Regions from separate parts of the Streptomyces sp. ATLC9 genome, predicted to be linked through region 1. Evidence: riboswitches for the same ligand, from Rfam matches in the RefSeq annotation. Region 1 holds a riboswitch; the other holds the start of a gene.
The links. Region 1 has a riboswitch for glycine ahead of gcvT (glycine cleavage system aminomethyltransferase GcvT). Riboswitches for the same ligand answer to the same signal wherever they lie in the genome.
Positions count from the first base shown of each region.

Region 1 (11,545 bases):
TAGTTGGCCTCGGACGTGTCCTTGTTCTCGTTCTCCGCGAAGCCGCCGAAGATCTTCTGCCAGTAGTAGGAGACCGCGATCTCCTGGTACGTGCCGGTCCAGTTGAACCAGTGGTCGTAGTTCTTGCACACCGCCTCGGCGGTCAGCTCCTCGCCGTCGTGGAACTTCACCCCCTCGCGGAGATTGAAGGTCCACTCGGTACCGCTCTCGTCGGCCTCCCACGACTCCGCGAGGCCGCCGACCAGCTTGCTGCCGCCCGGCTCGTGCTCGATCAGCGCCTCGAAGGCCTGGCGGGTGACCCGGAACGTCTCACCGTCACTGGCCAGTGCCGGGTCCAGGGAGCCCGGGTCCCCGGCGGCGCCGAAGACGAAGGTGTCACCACCCTTGCCCTCGTTCTCCTCGCCTCGTTCACTGGCACATCCAGTGGCGATCACACCAACCGCGAGGGTCGCCGCGATCGTCTGGACGACCCTGGAACCGGTTATTCGCATGTTCCACCTCAGGGGTCGGTGACGGTTTGACTGCTGGTCGCCCGAACAGTACTGCGCCCAACCATCGGTGTGAACTGTCCGCATGTCGGTGATATAGACCTGAGACCCTGGTGCCCGGAACGGCGGCGGCGCAGGTCAAAGCATTGATACCGGATGAAACCACCGATCTCCGGTGGACTGGGGGCCGGCGCCGGGGAGCCCCGGGCGCACCGACGCGCCGCCCCGGGCCGGGCGGGCGGATGGGGCCGGGCGGTGAGGTCGCGTCAGCGGGGGCGGGGGTAGCCGTAGCCGTGTCCGGGGGCCGCCGCGGGGACGGCGGCGTGGGCGTCGCGGTCGAAGAACGGCCGGGAGTTGGCCCGCAGCCACATGGCGACCGGGTCGTACTCGTCCGACATCGACACCGTGGAGACCGCCAGTCCCTCCGGCACCGAGGCCACCGACTGCCGCATCATCGCCCGTACCGACTCCACCGCCTGCGGCGCGAAGTCGTACAGATCGAGCCCGATCACCAGGCGCGGGGCGCCCAGAGCGGGCTGCACCCAGGCCCGGCGCAGGGTGCGCACCGCGGGCGTGCGGTGGGCGTTGTGCACCAGTTGGGCGTAGAAGTTCGGTACGTCCACGGTCGGTTCGCCGATGCGCAGCGGCCCGGCGGGCAGCCTCTCCAGTCCGCCGGCGATCCGGCGCAGGTCCAGCCAGGGGATGCCGACGCCGCCTCCGGGCGCGTGCGGGTTGAGCCACAGTCCCCAGCGGTCGGGGAAGAGGGCGGCGGCGACGTCGCGTCCGCCGACCACCTCGTGGGCCCTGCTCCAGCCGGAGGAGGCCAGCTCGTGCCCGGAGGTCACACAGGGCGCGTAGCCGTGCCCGGCGACCTCCATGTTCCCGTACTGGGCGTCGGGGGAGCCGGCCTGGCCGTGCCAGAGCAGCATCCACACCTGACCGGAGGCGAGGGCGTGCAGCAGCGCTTCATAGGTGTCGTACCGCCCGGGCGCCACCTGCCGCAGCAGTTGCTCAACGCTTCCACCCGCGCTCACGTGGGCCGCCCCTTCTCGCGTCGTCCTCGCTCACCGGGCCGCGCGTGCGTCCCGTCCCGTCCCGACATCCAACCAGCTTACGGTCCGTGCCCGACAGGGTCCGGACCACTCGCCCCGCTCCGGGCGCGGGCCCCGGGGCAGGGCCGCACGGGAGGCCGGGCGGCCCGGACGTCAGTACGGCCGGTCCTGGCGGGTGTAGAAGGGCCGCACGCACTGGCGCATCCAGTCCACGACCGGATCCTGGGCCGCGTCCAGCAGCACCATCTGCACCGGCCAGCGCACCGGCTCCCGGCCCAGCGCGCGGCCGAGCGCGTCGTGCGCCGCCGCACGGGCCTGCGGGTCCAGCAGGTCGAGCTCCACTCCGACGAACAGCGCGGGCGGGTCGCCCTCGGCGCTGGCCAGGCCGCGGCGCGCGGTGCGGACCTGCGCCAGCACCGCGAACTCACCGGCCGCGGCGGCCAGGAAGTCCACCGGCTCCTCCTGCCAGTCGGGCTCGAAGAGCCGGACCCGGGCGCCGCTCGCCATTCCCGGAATCCCCTCGGCCCCGCCCTCCCGGCACAGTTGGGCCACGGCGTCCGGGGGCAGGGGGACACCGACGGCGCCACCGGGGTTGACCGCGATGCCCACCTGCGGCGGCAGGCCGCGGGCGAACTCCCGCGCGGGCGCGACGGCGAAGGGCAGGTGCGAGCCGGCGCACTGCCGGAACTGCCGCTCGGAGCTGAAGACGGGGACGTAGGGCGCCCCGTCGAGCTGGATCGTGGGCAGGTCCAGACTGGGGCTGGCCGGCCCGCCGCCCTCGGGCAGCGGCACCCACAGACTGCTGCGCCCGAGCACCTCCAGCAGCCGGGCGCCCGCTCCGGGGGCGCCGAGGGAGGCGGCGAGGGTCTCCTCCAGCTCGTTGCCGGGCCAGTCGCCGCCGTGCCCCGGTCCGTACTGCTGCGGGATGGTCATGGGAAAACCTTATCGGCGCCGGGCGGGTGCGTCCGCCCGCCGGCCGCGCCCGCCTCCACGGGGTGCGGATGCCGTGGGACGCGGGGGCCGCGGGGCCGCGGGGGTCACTCGAACTCCACCGCGCTCAGCGCCCCTGCCGCCGTCCGGTCCAGCAGCACCGACGCGACGCAGCCCGGGTGCAGCCGCCCGGCCTCCGCGTCCGCCACCAGACGGCGCACCGCCCGCCGGTGCCGGGCGAAGGCGTACGCCGAGACCCCCCGCCCCCGTGCCGCCTGGCCGGCCAGCGCCACCCGGGGCGGTACGTCCAGCAGCAGCAGGTGCACGGCCCGCCCGCGCCGCCGCGCGTCCCGGGCCAGCCAGCGGCGCACCCAGCCCTGGGCTCCGCAGTCGTGCACCACCACGCCGGCGTCCGAGGCCAGGGCCCGCCGCAGCGCGAGGTAGTGCGCGATCCTCACCAGGGGGCGGTAGACGGCGTACGGCAGCCGGGCGGGCATCCGCCGCTCCCAGCGCTCCCGCATGTCCTGGGAGTCGATCCGCACCGCCGCGCCGTCGGCGACCACGCGGCGGATCAGGGTGGACTTGCCGCTGCCCGGCAGCCCGGAGACGACCACCCGGTCCCCGGCGGGGAAGCGCAGGACCCGCACCTGCGCCGTGCCGCGCAGATCGCGTCCGCCCGCGCTCCCCGGCTCGGCGGCCGGCACCGCCGCGGGCACTGCCTTCCGCGGCGCGCTCCTGCGCCGGGGCGGCGCTCCACCCTGTGCCGTACAAGCACTCTCCAGGCTGCTCACCGGATACGCCCTCCCCATTTCGCGCCACGTGCTCGCGGCGTCACCCCGAGCGTGTCAAGAAGGGGGACGGTGAACAAGACGGCCGCTCACCAGGTGTGTCACGGTGCCGTGCCCGTCCCGTCACCCCTCTCGTCGCGGGCCCGGCGGCGCGGCTTCGCGCCCGCCCGGGGGTGGTGCGCGCCGGGCGTGCGATGATGAGCGTGTCAACTGCATACCGGCCGATCGAGTCCGCACGGGAGAGTTCCCGGAAAACGCTGGTCACGACGGTTTCCGGGGCGCCGAAGGAGCAAGTCCTCCCTTGAATCTCTCAGGCCCCGATACCGTGTGGACGAGGCAGATCTGAAAAGCGGGCGGCTCCGAGGGGAGCCGCCCCACCCAAGGTGCAAGCCGTGGCCCGCCCGGGCGACTCTCGGCGAACCTCTCAGGTTCCGATGACAGATGGGGAGGACGTGTCCTTCCCACCGTCCTCGCACGCCATCGCCACCTCGCCCGGGAGCCTGCCCACCATGAGTGATTCCCCCCGCCGTACCGCCCTCGACGCCGTGCACCGCGCCCTGGGCGCGACCATGACCGACTTCGCCGGCTGGGACATGCCGCTGCGCTACGGCAGCGAGCGCGACGAGCACAACGCCGTGCGTACCCGCGCCGGCCTGTTCGACCTGAGCCACATGGGTGAGATCGCCGTCACCGGTCCGCAGGCCGGCGAGCTGCTGGACCGCGCCCTGGCCGGCCATCTGTCCGCCGTCGCCGTGGGCCGGGCGCGCTACACCATGATCTGCGACGAGTCCGGCGGCATCCTCGACGACCTGATCGTCTACCGGCTGGGCGCCGAGGAGTACCTGGTCGTCGCCAACGCCTCCAACGCCCAGGTGGTGCTGGACGCCCTCACCGAGCGGCTCGACGCCTCCGGCCTCACCGGCGCGGCCGTGCGCGACGACCGCGACGCCTACGCCCTCCTGGCCGTCCAGGGACCGCAGGCGCCCACCGTCCTGGCGAAGGTCACCGACGCCGATCTCGGCGGCCTGAAGTACTACGCCGGGCTGCCCGGCACGGTGGCGGGCGTGGAGGCGCTGATCGCCCGCACCGGCTACACCGGCGAGGACGGCTTCGAGCTGTTCGTCGCGCCCGGCGACGCCGAGACGCTGTGGCGGGCGCTGACCGAGGCCGGCGCGGACGCGGGCCTGGTGCCGTGCGGGCTGTCCTGCCGCGACACGCTGCGGCTGGAGGCGGGCATGCCGCTGTACGGCAACGAGCTGACCCGTTCCACCACCCCCTTCGACGCCGGGCTCGGCCGCGTGGTGAAGTTCGACAAGCCCGGCGACTTCACCGGCCGCGCCGCCCTGGAGGCCGCCGCCGAGAACCCGCCGCGCAAGCTGGTCGGCCTGGTCGCCGCCGGCCGCCGGGTGCCGCGCGCCGGGTACGCGGTGGTCGGCGCGGACGGCTCGGTGATCGGCGAGGTCACCTCCGGCGCCCCCTCCCCCACACTGGGCAGGCCGATCGCCATGGCGTACGTGGACGCCGCCCACGCCGCCCCGGGCACCGAGGGTGTGGCGGTGGACATCCGCGGTACGCATGAGCCCTACGAGGTCGTCGCGCTGCCGTTCTACCGGCGCGAGCGCTGACGGCTCGGGCCGCCGTACCGCCCGCCCGACCGCCCCTTCCCGCACCACCCGCCCGGGTTCCCGTCCCACCTGGCAAGACCCGTTTCTCACACCACACCCCTGATCAGGAGAATCACGCCATGAGCAACCCCCAGCAACTGCGCTACAGCAAGGAACACGAGTGGCTGTCGGCCGCCGAGGACGGCGTCTCGACGATCGGCATCACCGAGCACGCGGCGAACGCCCTCGGCGACGTCGTCTTCGTGCAGCTCCCGGAGGCCGGCGACACGGTGACCGCGGGTGAGACCTGCGGCGAGCTGGAGTCGACCAAGTCGGTCAGCGACCTGTACGCGCCGGTCACCGGTGAGGTCACCGAGGTCAACCAGGACGTGGTGGACGACCCGGCGCTGGTGAACTCCGCCCCCTACGAGGGCGGTTGGCTGTTCAAGGTCCGGGTGACGGACGAGCCGGAGGACCTGCTGTCCGCCGACGAGTACGCCGCCTTCACCGGCGAGTGAGCGGCGGCCCGCCCGCCTCCTCCGCCCCGGATCCGCCCTCCGCCGCCAGCCCACCACGATCGGAAAGACCCGGATGTCGCTTCTGAACAGTTCCCTGCACGAGGTCGATCCCGACGTCGCCGCAGCCGTCGACGCCGAGCTGCGCCGTCAGCAGACCACCCTGGAGATGATCGCCTCGGAGAACTTCGCCCCGGTCGCGGCCCTCCAGGCCCAGGGCTCGGTCCTCACCAACAAGTACGCCGAGGGCTACCCCGGCCGCCGCTACTACGGCGGCTGCGAGCACGTCGACGTGATCGAGGACATCGCCCGCGAACGGGTGAAGGCCCTCTTCGGCGCCGAGGCCGCCAACGTCCAGCCGCACTCGGGCGCCTCGGCCAACGCCGCGGCGATGTTCGCCCTGCTGCAGCCGGGCGACACCATCCTGGGCCTGGACCTGGCGCACGGCGGCCATCTGACCCACGGCATGAAGATCAACTTCTCCGGCAAACTGTACGACGTGGCCGCCTACCACGTCGACGCCGAAACCGGCCTGGTCGACATGGAGGAGGTCGAGCGGCTGGCGCGGGAGCGCCGCCCCAGGCTGATCATCGCCGGCTGGTCGGCGTACCCCAGGCAGCTCGACTTCGCCGCCTTCCGCCGCATCGCCGATGAGGTGGGCGCGCTGCTGATGGTGGACATGGCGCACTTCGCCGGCCTGGTGGCCGCGGGTCTCCACCCCAACCCGGTGCCGTACGCGGACGTGGTCACCACCACGACCCACAAGACGCTGGGCGGTCCGCGCGGCGGGGTGATCCTGTCGAAGCAGGAGCACGCCAAGAAGATCAACTCCGCGGTCTTCCCCGGCCAGCAGGGCGGCCCGCTGGAGCACGTCATCGCGGCGAAGGCCGTCTCCTTCAAGATCGCGGCGACGGAGGAGTTCAAGGACCGCCAGCGCCGCACCCTGGAGGGCGCGAAGCTGCTGGCCGAGCGGCTGACGCGGCCGGACGCGGCCGAGGCGGGCGTCGCCGTGCTGTCGGGCGGCACCGACGTCCACCTGGTCCTGGTCGACCTGCGCGACAGCGAGCTGGACGGCCGGCAGGCCGAGGACCGCCTGCACTCCATCGGCATCACCGTCAACCGCAACGCCGTCCCGAACGACCCGCGTCCGCCGATGGTCACCTCGGGCCTGCGCATCGGCACCCCGGCGCTGGCCACGCGCGGCTTCACGGCCGACGACTTCCGCGAGGTCGCGGACGTCGTCGCCGAGGCCCTGAAGCCCTCGTTCCACGAGGCGGAGGCCAAGGAACTGGCCGGCCGCGTCTCGGCGCTGGCCGACAGGCACCCGCTGTACCCGGGCCTGTAAGGCCCCGGCACGGCACCCGGGTGCGCCGCCTCCACCGGCGGCGCGCCCGGCCCGCCGACACCGTCCGGCACCGTTTCCCGCCCGACGACGCTTCCCCGCCCCGCACACCCGCGGGACCCCACGCCCGCCGCACCCGGCGGGCCGCGAACCACGAGCAGACAAGGGAGTCCGCCACCGTGGCCATCTCCGTCTTCGACCTCTTCTCCATCGGCATCGGCCCCTCCAGCTCCCACACCGTCGGCCCGATGCGGGCGGCCGGGATGTTCGCACGCCGGCTGCGGAAGGAGGGCGTACTGGACCGCACCGTCTCGCTGCGGGCCGAGCTGTTCGGCTCGCTGGGCGCCACCGGCCACGGCCACGGTACGCCCAAGGCGGTGCTGCTCGGCCTGGCGGGCCACTCGCCGCGCACCGTCGACGTCGAGGCCGCGGAGGCGGAGGTCGAGCGGGTGCGGCACTCGGGCCGGCTGGGGCTGCTCACTGCCGGCGGGGAGGGCGGCGATGAGAGCGGCTCCGGGAACGGATCCGAAGACGGCGGGGGCGGCGGCCACGAGGTCGTCTTCGACGTCGACCGCGATCTGGTGCTGCACCGCCGCCGCTCGCTGCCGTACCACGCCAACGGCATGACCCTGGCCGCGTACGGCGCCGACGGCACGCCGCTGCTGGAGAAGACCTACTACTCGGTGGGCGGCGGCTTCGTGGTGGACGAGGAGGCGGCCGGAGCCGGCCGCATCAAACTCGACGACACGGTGCTGAAGTACCCCTTCCGCACCGGTGACGAACTGCTGCGCGCCACCCGCGAGACCGGCCTGTCCGTCTCGGCGCTGATGCTGGAGAACGAGCGGGCCTGGCGCGGTGAGGAGGAGATCCGCGCGGGGCTGCTGGAGATCTGGCGGGTGATGCGCGAGTGCGTGGCCCGCGGCCTGTCGCGGGAGGGCATCCTGCCCGGCGGTCTGAAGGTGCGCCGCCGCGCGGCCGCCTCGGCGCGGCGGCTGCGCGCCGAGGGGGACGCCGCCGCGCACGCCATGGAGTGGCTGACGCTCTACGCGATGGCGGTCAACGAGGAGAACGCCGCCGGCGGGCGCGTCGTCACCGCGCCCACCAACGGCGCGGCGGGCATCATCCCGGCCGTACTGCACTACGCGATGGAGTTCGTGCCCGGTGCGGACGACGACACGGTCGTGCGCTTCCTGCTGACCGCGGGCGCCGTCGGCCTGCTGTTCAAGGAGAACGCCTCCATCTCCGGCGCCGAGGTCGGCTGCCAGGGAGAGGTGGGCTCGGCCTGCTCCATGGCCGCCGGCGGCCTCGCCGAGGTCCTGGGCGGCTCCCCCGAACAGGTCGAGAACGCCGCCGAGATCGGCATCGAGCACAACCTGGGCCTGACCTGCGACCCGGTGGGCGGCCTGGTCCAGATTCCGTGCATCGAGCGCAACGGCATGGCCGCGGTCAAGGCGGTCACCGCGGCCCGGATGTCCCTGCGCGGCGACGGCCGCCACCACGTCTCCCTGGACAAGGCCATCAAGACGATGAAGGAGACGGGTGCGGACATGAAGGTCAAGTACAAGGAGACCGCCCGCGGCGGGCTGGCCGTCAACGTCATCGAGTGCTGAAGGGGCCGCCCTGACCTGCGGTTCCTGTCCTTTCGGAACTGTCGGGCCTTTTCTCGTCCACACGACGGAAAGTCCCTGAGAAGTCCCTGGGAAGGGGCCGGGCGGAGCACCCGCACAGTACCTGATCAGCTCCGGAGTCCTCAGGCGGGCAGCCGTACGGCTGCCCGCCTGAGGACTTGCTGTCTCGGAAAGCGCAGCGCAGCGGGTCAGCCACCCGGCTGGCCCGCCTCGTGAGGCCTCCGCCTCACCCCTCTTTCTTCCTGCCCACCGCAGCACCGCTTCTCCGTCGCCATGTCCAGTCCCGTGTACACGGCCAGCGGGCGCAAGGTGGTGTCCCCGCCAGGACGTGCCCCGAGTCCGTGGGCGAGGGTGAAGCGTCGGCGAGCAGGCACTCCCGCCCGGGCGATCATGATGAGTCGGTATCCGTCCGCCCGCACGGCGGGCCGAGCACTGCCCGTCCCGCCGCGACCGTGCGTCGGCTCAGGAGCGCAGTTCCAGGGTGCAGCACTTCACGCTGCCGCCCGCCTTGAGCAGTTCGGTGAGGTCCACCCCGATCGGGTTGAAGCCGCGGGCCGACAGTTCGGCGATGAGGCCTTCGGCGATCTCGGGGAGGAAGACGTTGAGACCGTCGGAGAAGGCGTTGAGCCCGAAGACGGCCGCGTCCTCCTCGGAGGCCAGGATCGCGCCGGGGAACATCTCCCGCAGAACCGCCTGGCTGCCCGGGGTGAAGGCCGCCGGATAGTACATGATCTCGGTGTCGGAGAGGACCGCCAGCGCGGTGTCCAGGTGGTAGTAGTGCGGGTCCACCAGGGTCAGGCTCGTCACCGGCAGGCCGAAGAACTCCTGCGCCTCCTGGTGGGAACGCGGGTCCGTGCGGAAGCCGGTGCCCGCCAGGATGCGGCGGCCGACCGGCAGGTAGTCGCCCTCCCCCTCGTTGATGTACTCGGGCCACAGTATCTCGCGGTACCCCTGCCGGGTGAACCAGTCAAGGTAGGCGGGGCCTTCCGCGGTGCGCTCGACATGGCGGAAGCGTGCGCCGAGGACCTTGCCGTCCACCACCGTCGCCCCGTTCGCGGCGAACACCATGTCGGGCTGTCCGGGCAGGGGGTCGATCACCTCGACGGTGTGGCCGAGCGACTCGTAGAGTCTTCGCAGACGTTCCCACTGGAGCATCGCCAGACCGGTGTCGACCGGCTTCTCCGGATGCATCCACGGGTTGATGGAGTACGACACCTCGTAGTGGACCGGTCGGCACATCAGGAAGCGACGCGGGACTGCGGTGCGGGTCACGGACATGTTCGGGTCTCCTTTGCCTGCACTGTCAAGTGATTGCACGGGGTTGCCCGCAACACGGTCTCGGCCGTGTCGCGGGCCGATGGGGCGGGATCGTCCACCGTCGGCGTCCCGTGGCGGTGCGGGTGCTGTACGCGGGTCAGGTTCGGGGCCGGACCACTACCTCGATCGACGCGGCGGCGCCCCGGGCGCGCCGGCGCGCCTCGGCCGCGTCGGCGCCGGTGGCCATGACCGAGCCGACGCGGTCCCGGCCGGAGCGCAGCGCCCGGGTGACCGACCCCGGCCCGGCGAGAACGTCGGCGGAGACGACCCCCGGGAGGCGGGCTGCCGCCGATACGCCCTCGACCCGGATGACCTCGCCCGGTTCCGCGGAGACGAACCAGCTCGCGGCACCGCCGGCCGCGCGGTCGGGCAGGTCGGCGCGGGGTGCGTCGCCACGCATCACCGCCAGGTATTCGTGGGTGATGTCGATGCCCCAGGCGAGGTCGATGAGCGTGATGATTCCGTCGCCGGGCATCCGTCCCGCGCACTCCACCAGGTGCGGCTCGCCGTCCACCACGATCCACTCGCAGTGGACGAAGCCGGTGGCGAATCCGACGGTCCCAAGGAGGTGCTCGGTCGCCGAGCACAGGCGCTCGTTCAGCTCCGCGGGGATGTCGGCGGGCACGGTGTGCCCGAGCTCCACGGGGCGATCGCCGGGGAAGAGCGACTTGGCCGTCACGTTGCCGAAGAGGACACGGCCGTCCCGGATCAGGAGTTCGACACTGAACTCCGGTCCGGACAGGAAGGATTCGGCCAGCATCCGGACCGGTGCGGTGCTCTGCGCGGCCATGGCCCGGTGCTCACGGACGGTGCACTCCGTCCACGCCTCCGCCACGTCCTCGGCGGTGCGGATGATCCTGGTGCCGATCGAGCCCTGGCGGTTGGCGGGCTTGAGGACCACCGGCCCCCCGGTCTCGGCCATGAGCTTGCGGACCTCGTCCGGGTGGGTGACCGGGCGCGATGCCGGGTTGCGCACCCCGCTGTCCGCGGTCACTTCCCGGAGCAGCCCCTTGTCGCGCAGCCGATCGGCCGCCAGGGGGCCCGCGCCGGGCAGGCCGAACAGTTCGGCGAGCCGCGCCGCGAACGGCACGGCGTACTCGATGCCGGGGATGACGGCGGCCGGCGGCCGGCCCTCGTACTCGCCGTGGAACCGGGCCGCAGCGCCCTCGGCCTCGTAGTCGGCCGTGATCAGTTCGCAGGGAGCCTCGGCGGTGGCGAGCACCGCCGCCAGGTTCTTCTCGCGGGCCGCCGTCGGCGTGTCCACGAAGAGCGTCGTGGTGTCGCGGTGGTGCTTTCGCGCGACGTGCTTCCAGCCCGCCGTGTAACCGACGATGATCACCGGGCGGTTGTCGGACTCCACCACTGAACGCCTCCTAGGGGGTTGGTGTGGCAGTGGGGGCACTGTGCCGGGCGGGCTCCGCGCGTGGACGCATCGCGACTGCCGCGGCCAGCGTCGACAGCAGTCCCAGCGCACCCCAGGCCAGCCACACCCGGTTGCCGAGCGCGTCCCAGCCGAAGGTGCCGATCACCGGCCCCAGCGCGCTGCCGAGCCCGAACGCGGCCTGGGTGAGGCCGAGGTAGCGGCCCTTCGACCCCGGGGGGGCGAGTTTCGCGGGGTAGGTCCACATGGTGGGCCCTCCGACCATCGTGCCGAGGACCCCCACCAGCGTCGCCGCCACCAGCAGGGGGACGTACTGAGGCGCGACGTACATCGCCTGTCCGCATCCCAGGAGCAGCAGTCCCGAGCAGGCCGCCAGCCAGGCGGGCCAGCGCTGGGTGAACCGGGTGATGAGCAGCTCCAGGGCGATGATGGCCGCCGCGGACAGGGTGATCACCCAGGTGTAGGCGGTGGGTGTGTAGCCGGCTTCCTTCATGGACAGC
Region 1 is NZ_JBXUOY010000008.1:23,989-35,533, forward strand. It holds gene AC2CJA_RS01925 (ABC transporter substrate-binding protein) at 1-491, opposite strand, end outside; gene AC2CJA_RS01930 (enhanced serine sensitivity protein SseB C-terminal domain-containing protein) at 755-1,522, opposite strand; gene AC2CJA_RS01935 (enhanced serine sensitivity protein SseB) at 1,694-2,473, opposite strand; gene AC2CJA_RS01940 (AAA family ATPase) at 2,578-3,279, opposite strand; glycine riboswitch at 3,485-3,594, shown strand; gene gcvT (glycine cleavage system aminomethyltransferase GcvT) at 3,768-4,883, shown strand; gene gcvH (glycine cleavage system protein GcvH) at 5,003-5,380, shown strand; gene glyA (serine hydroxymethyltransferase) at 5,454-6,722, shown strand; gene AC2CJA_RS01960 (L-serine ammonia-lyase) at 6,899-8,329, shown strand; gene ddaH (dimethylargininase) at 8,810-9,625, opposite strand; gene AC2CJA_RS01970 (ATP-grasp domain-containing protein) at 9,762-11,027, opposite strand; gene AC2CJA_RS01975 (MFS transporter) at 11,038-11,545, opposite strand, start outside.

Region 2 (6,958 bases), on a different contig from region 1:
GATGACCAGTCATTCACGGCTCCGATATCACCCGAACGGATGGTTCCGGTCCGGGTGACCACCCTCAGGAAGGAACACGTCGCCAGAACGTGGGGGAAGCCGCGGCGAAATCCCTGCGGAATTCCGGCCGCGGGACAACACTGGGGGCATCCAACAGGAGATACGGGGGCGGTCATGAACCACGCATCCAACCGAAGCACCACCACATCGCAGCGAGAGAACTCCACCATGTGTCAGCACCAGCCACCCTGCCCCTCAGCCGACTCCGCCGACCGGGAGGCCGCCCACCTCGTGGCCCACCATCCGGAGCAGGGATGGAGCCTGCTGTGCAACGGCGTCCTGCTCTTCGAGGACACCGGCGAACTGCTGCCCGACGGGCAGGTCGTCGCACCGCACCGGCCGACCGCGGCTCAGCCGTCGTACTCGCCCATCGGGGGGCAGGAGCAGACCAGGTTGCGGTCACCGTAGGCGCCGTCGACGCGCCGCACCGGCGGCCAGTACTTGTCGGCCGCCGTGACACCGGCCGGGAACACCGCCTCCTCACGCCCGTAGGAGTGCTCCCACCCACCGGCGAGCTGCGCGGCGGTGTGGGGCGCGTTGCGCAACGGGTTGTCCTGCGCGTCCCACTCCCCCGAGGCGACCTTCTCGATCTCGGCCCGGATCGCGATCATCGCGTCGCAGAAGCGGTCCAGCTCCGCCAGGTCCTCGCTCTCGGTGGGCTCGATCATCAGCGTCCCCGCCACGGGGAAGGACATCGTCGGGGCGTGGAAACCGTAGTCGATCAGCCGCTTGGCCACGTCGTCGATGCTGACACCGGTGGCCTTGGTCAGCGGGCGGACATCGATGATGCACTCGTGCGCCACCAGGCCGCCCGGGCCGGTGTAGAGCACCGGGTAGTGCGGCTCCAGCCGCTTGGCCACGTAGTTGGCCCCGAGCACGGCCACCTGGGTGGCGCGGCGCAGCCCCTCGGCGCCCATCAGTCGCACGTACGCCCATGAGATCGGCAGGATGCCCGCCGAGCCCCAGGGCGCCGCCGAGATCGGCCCCACGCCCGTCCCGGGACCGGCGGCCGGCTGGAGCGGGTGGTTGGGCAGGTACGGCGCCAGGTGGGAGCGGACGGCCACCGGGCCCACGCCCGGGCCGCCGCCGCCGTGCGGGATGCAGAAGGTCTTGTGCAGGTTCAGGTGGGAGACGTCCGCGCCGAACTTCCCCGGCTTGGCCAGGCCCACCAGCGCGTTGAGGTTGGCCCCGTCCACGTAGACCTGACCGCCCGCCTCGTGCACGGCCGCACAGATGTCGGTGATGTGCTCCTCGAACACACCATGGGTGGAGGGGTAGGTGACCATCAGCACCGCCAGTTCCTCGCGGTGTCTGTCGATCTTGGCCCGCAGGTCCTCGACGTCCACGTCGCCGTTCTCGCCGGTCCCCACGACGACGACCTTCATCCCGGCCATCACGGCGCTGGCGGCGTTGGTCCCGTGCGCGGAGGAGGGGATCAGGCAGACGGTACGGCCGGCCTGGCCGTTCGCCCGGTGGTACGCCCGTACCGCCAGCAGGCCCGCCAGCTCGCCCTGGGAACCGGCGTTGGGCTGGATGGAGACCTTGTCGTAGCCGGTGACCTCGGCCAGCCGCTCCTCCAGCTCGCGGATCAGCGTCAGGTAGCCCTCGGCCTGCTCTGCGGGCGCGAAGGGGTGCAGTGCGCCGAACTCCGGCCAGGTGACCGGCTCCATCTCGGTAGTGGCGTTGAGCTTCATCGTGCACGAGCCCAGCGGGATCATGCCGCGGTCCAGCGCGTAGTCCCGGTCGGCCAGCCGGCGCAGGTAGCGCAGCATCGACGTCTCGGAACGGTGCCGGTGGAAGACCGGGTGGGTCAGGTACTCGTCGGTACGCAGCAGGGAGGCGGGCAGCACCTGGCCGGCGGCCTCGTCCAGCGCCTCGGCGTCCCCGGTCCCGGACTCCACGCCGAAGGCGCCCCACACGGCGGCGAGCTGCGCGCGTCCGGTGGTCTCGTCGCAGGCGACGCCGACGTGGTCGGCATCGGTCAGTCGCAGGTTGACCCCGGCCTCACGGGCGGCGGCGACGACCTCGGCGGCCCGGCCCGGCACCCGTGCGGTGACGGTGTCGAAGAACGTGTCGTGGACGACCTCGACACCGCCCTCGCGCAGCCCCTGGGCGAGGGCGGCGGCGTAGCGGTGGGTGCGGCGGGCGATGGCGGCCAGCCCGTCGGGGCCGTGGTGGACGGCGTACATCCCCGCCATCACGGCGAGCAGCACCTGGGCGGTGCAGATGTTGCTGGTGGCCTTCTCCCGGCGGATGTGCTGCTCCCGGGTCTGCAGGGCCAGGCGGTAGGCCCTGGCCCCGTCGGCGTCCACCGAGACGCCCACCAGCCGGCCGGGCAGGCTGCGCGCGAACTTCTCCCGCACCGCCATGAACCCGGCGTGCGGCCCGCCGAAGCCCATCGGCACGCCGAAGCGCTGGCTGGAGCCCACCGCGATGTCGGCGCCCAGCTCGCCGGGAGAGGTCAGCAGGGTCAGGGCGAGCAGGTCGGCGGCGACGGTGACGACCGCCCCCAGCCCGTGCGCCTCCTCGATCACACCACGCGGATCGCGTACGGCGCCGGAGGCCCCCGGATACTGCAGCAGCACACCGAAGACGCCGCGTTCGGCGGCCTCGGCTGGGATGCCGTCGGAGAGGTCGGCGACGACGACCTCCACTCCGGTGGGCTCGGCGCGGGTCTCGAGCACGGCGATGGTCTGCGGCAGGCAGTCGGCGTCGACCAGGAAGACTCCCTGCCTGACCTTGCCGACACGCCGGGACAGCGCCATGGCCTCGGCCGCCGCTGTGCCCTCGTCCAGCAGCGAGGCCCCGGAGGTCGGCAGCCCGGTCAGGTCGGCGACCACGGTCTGGAAGTTCAGCAGCGCCTCCAGGCGCCCTTGCGAGATCTCCGGCTGGTACGGGGTGTAGGCCGTGTACCAGGCGGGGTTCTCCATGACGTTGCGCAGGATGACCGGCGGGGTGAAGGTGCCGTGGTAGCCCAGGCCGATCATGGAGTCCAGCACCTGGTTGCGTCCCGCCAGGGAGCGCAGTTCCGCCAGGACCTCCGCCTCGCTGCGGGCCGCGGGCAGGGCCAGCGCCTCGGTGCTCCTGATCACCTCGGGTACGGCGGCGGCCGCCAGCTCGTCCAGCGATCCGTAGCCGACCTGGGCGAGCATCTTGGCCTGCTCACCGGCGTCGGGGCCGATGTGGCGCTCCTCGAAGGGAGTGCCCCGCTCCAGCTCCGCGAGGGAGGTGGCGGGAGGAGTTCGGTCTGCTGTCATCTGGAGGCCTCCTGGTCTGCGCGACCTGCGAGGGGCACCGCGGCGCGGGTGCCCCGACGGCCTCCCCCTCTGTCATCGCGACCTGAGAGCTTCACCGGTCCGCGCGCGGCCCGGTTTTCACCGTCGGTGAGGGGGGCTGCGGCGTCGTCCGTCGTGGCCCGCCCTGCTTTCCAGAGTGACCTCACCCGCGCGGTACGTGAGCCTGAGAGATTCCGGGGAGGATTTGCTCCTTCGGCGCCTCCGGTGCTTTCACCGGAGGACTCTCCCGCTCGGGGTCAACAGCCACTTCAGAGCCTACCAGCGCCCGGTGGCGCCGGCCTTGCCTCGGGCGCCACGCCCTGCACGAGTGGCCGATGCGCCGAATGTGCCGTTTCGTTGTTTGTGGCGACTGTTCGCGAGCAGGCGCCTCTTCGTGCGAGGAGTTGGAGGGACCACCGTGCAGACCGACATCGACCCGCGGAATCTGATAGGCCTCAAAGCGTTCGACCGCGCCGGACAGAAGATAGGGACCGTGGACGAGGTGTACCTCGACGATGCCACCGGCGTCCCGGAGTGGGCGGCGGTGCGCACCGGGCTCTTCAGCCGAGACGCCTTCGTCCCGCTGGGGCCCAGCGAGGTGGTGGACGGGGAGCTGAGGGTGCCGTTCGAGCGCTCCCTGGTGAAGGAGGCTCCCGACTTCGGCGTGGGCCGCCATCTCTCCCCCGAGCAGGAACTTCGGCTCTACCGCCACTACGGGCTGGGCGTGCCCGGTGCCGGCCCGCCCGCCTCCGACGAGGACATGTCGTTCGGGCGGGTCGCGGGCTCCGAGTCCTGACCGTCCCACGGCGAAAGCGGCTCGGAGGGCTCCAGCTCCGGATCGTCCACCACGAAGGTGCGCACCCGTCCCGGCGGCGACCCGGGCCGCTCGAACCGCACCGTGACCCGCCCCAGACCGCTGCCCTGCACCCAGCCCGGTCCGTACCGCGCGTGCCGTACGTCCAGACCGGGCAGCCAGTGCCGGACTGCCCCCGCTTCCGCTCCCCTCCCGCCCCGCCCGGGCCCGTCCGCCGTCATGGGCGGATCAGGGCTCGGCGGCCGGACCGTGCCGGAGAAGCCGGCGGCCCGGGCGCCGGCCTGGGCGAACAGATCTTCTTGGGTGAAGTCGGCCAGTCCGCTCACCCCGACCCCCAGCAGCCGCACCCCGGCGGTGGTGTCCACGCCCTCGACGAGCCGGGCGGCGGCCTCCCTCACCACCGCCGGGTCGTCGGTCGGGCCGCGTAGCGTCTCCGAACGGGTGAGCGTGGAGAAGTCGTAGCTGCGGACCTTGACCACCACCGTGCGTCCGGAGCGCCCCGCCGCCCGCAGTCGCGCCACGCAGCGGTCGGCGAGCCGCGCGACCTCGGCCCGGATCCTCGCACGGTCGGTGAGGTCGGTGTCGAAGGTGTCCTCGACCGAGACCGACTTGGCGTCGCGTTCGGCGACCACCGGCCGATCGTCGACCCCCTGCGCCATCGCGTACAGCGCTCCACCGTGCGCCCGGCCCAGCAGCCGCACCAGCTCCGCCTCCCCCGCCTCGGCGGTCTCGCCGACGGTGGCTATCCCCGCCCGGCGCAGGGTCTGGGCGGTGGCGGGCCCGACCCCGGGCAGCGTACGCACCGGCATCGGCGCCAGCAGCGCCCGCTCGGTGCCCGGCGGGATCACCAGCAGCCCGTCGGGCTTGGCCTGCTCCGAGGCGATCTTGGCGAGCATCTTGGACCCGGCCAGCCCCACCGAGCCGCTGAGCCCGGTGGCGGCACGGATGTCCCGGCGCAGCCGCTCACCGACCCCGCGGGCGGTGTCGGCCGACCACCGCCCCGTCTCCCCTTCCGCACCGCCGGCCTGGAGATCCACGAACGCCTCGTCCAGGCTGAGCGGCTCCACCAGCGGCGACAGCTCTCGCAACAGCCTCATCACCACCTCGCTGACCCGGCGGTAGAGCCCGAAGCGGGGAGTGAGGTATGCGGCGTTCGGGCACAGCCGACGGGCCTGAGCCATCGGCATCGCCGAGTGCACACCGAAGACCCGGGCCTCGTAGGAGGCGGTGGCGACCACCCCGCGCGGCCCGAGACCACCGACGATCACCGGCTTTCCGCGCAGACTGGGTTTGGCCGCCTGCTCCACGGCGGCGTAGAAGGCGTCCATGTCCAGATGCAGGACCGTCGGTGTCCCTCTCACACCCGTGATGCTGCCCTACGCCACTGACAGGGGCGACGGCGGACCGGCCCCCGTGTGCCGCCCCTGGTCAGCCCGCCCGGTTGCGGCGGCGCGCCAGCTCGTCGGCCGGGTTGTCCCCGGCGATCGTCTCCCCGGTGTCGACCCGCTCGGCATGCAGCTGGGACAGGGCGGCCTCGACATCCCGCCACACCACGCCGACCGCGATCCCGAAGACCCCCTGGCCGCCCTGGAGGAGATCGACGACCTCGTCGGGCGAGGAACACTCGTAGACCGTCGCGCCGTCGCTCATGAGCGTCTTCCGCTCCAGGTCCTCGCCCCCTCGCGAGCGCAGGTGCCTCACGGCCGCGCGGATGTTCTGCAGCGACACCCCGGCGTCCAGAAGCCGCTTGACGATCTTCAGTACGACAATGTCGCGGAAACTGTAGAGCCGCTGGGTGCCCGAGCCGTACGCCGGGCGGACGCCGGGCTCCACCAGGCCGGTGCGGGCCCAGTAGTCCAGCTGCCGGTAGGTGATGCCCGCGGCCGCGCACGCGGTCGGGCCCCGGTAGCCGATCTGCTCCACCGCGGCGCCCTGCGTGGTGGGGGTGGAGCGGGCCGGAGGCCGTATGGAGGATCCGCGCAACGGATACGGATCGCCCGCCGCCCTGCTGTCGCCGGTGCTTCCCACGCCGACCCTCCGTCCTTCACGTCCCGCGGATACGCCCGGGACCTGCCCAATCGACGGTAGGCAGTCGCTCGGGGTGCGTCAACGATCGCCACACTCGGCACGCCGAGTGATAATCACCCAAGGGGTGGTTTCGCGTGTCCCCGTCGCGGGAATGGGTGCCGGAATGGCCCGGTGCCGGCGGCGCTCACTGGTTGCTGGTGCCGAAGTCCTCCGGGGAGATCTGGTCGAGGAACTCGCGGAACTTCTCCACCTCGTCCTCCTGCTCGTCCGGGATGGCGATCCCGGCATCGTCCAGCACACCGTCGCTGCCGTAGATCGGTGTCCCGGTGCGCAGGGCCAGCGCTATGGCGTCGGACGGGCGTGCGCTCACCTCCACACCGCTGGCGAAGACCAGCTCTGCGTAGAAGACGCCCTCTCTGAGGTCGGTGATCCGCACAGCGGTGAGTTCCTGGCCGACCGCTTCCAGAACGTCCTTGAACAGGTCATGGGTCAGCGGGCGGGCGGGCGTCATACCCTGCTGGGCGAAGGCGATCGCTGTCGCCTCCCCCGGACCGATCCAGATGGGAAGGTACCGGTCGCCTCCCACCTCTCGCAGGAGAACGATCGGCTGGTTGGAGGGCATTTCGACCCGGACACCCACAACGTCGAGCTCGTTCACACAGCAACCCTAGGACGTGCGCGCCCCCTTTGGGTAGTCGGGCGCCCCGTGACCCGGCCCGTCAGTCGGTGCGGTGTCAGCGTGGCCGCGCCTTCAGCGCCGACTGCACCAGAGTCGCGTGCA
Region 2 is NZ_JBXUOY010000246.1:36-6,993, forward strand. It holds gene AC2CJA_RS21270 (DUF5999 family protein) at 229-468, shown strand; gene gcvP (aminomethyl-transferring glycine dehydrogenase) at 411-3,317, opposite strand; glycine riboswitch at 3,498-3,595, opposite strand; gene AC2CJA_RS21280 (PRC-barrel domain-containing protein) at 3,754-4,131, shown strand; gene AC2CJA_RS21285 (DNA polymerase IV) at 4,047-5,510, opposite strand; gene AC2CJA_RS21290 (MerR family transcriptional regulator) at 5,578-6,177, opposite strand; gene AC2CJA_RS21295 (bifunctional nuclease family protein) at 6,362-6,835, opposite strand; gene ftsR (transcriptional regulator FtsR) at 6,912-6,958, opposite strand, start outside.
Region 2: it holds a riboswitch for glycine, as region 1 does, so the genes downstream of both, gcvP (aminomethyl-transferring glycine dehydrogenase) here and gcvT (glycine cleavage system aminomethyltransferase GcvT) in region 1, are expected to answer to the same signal.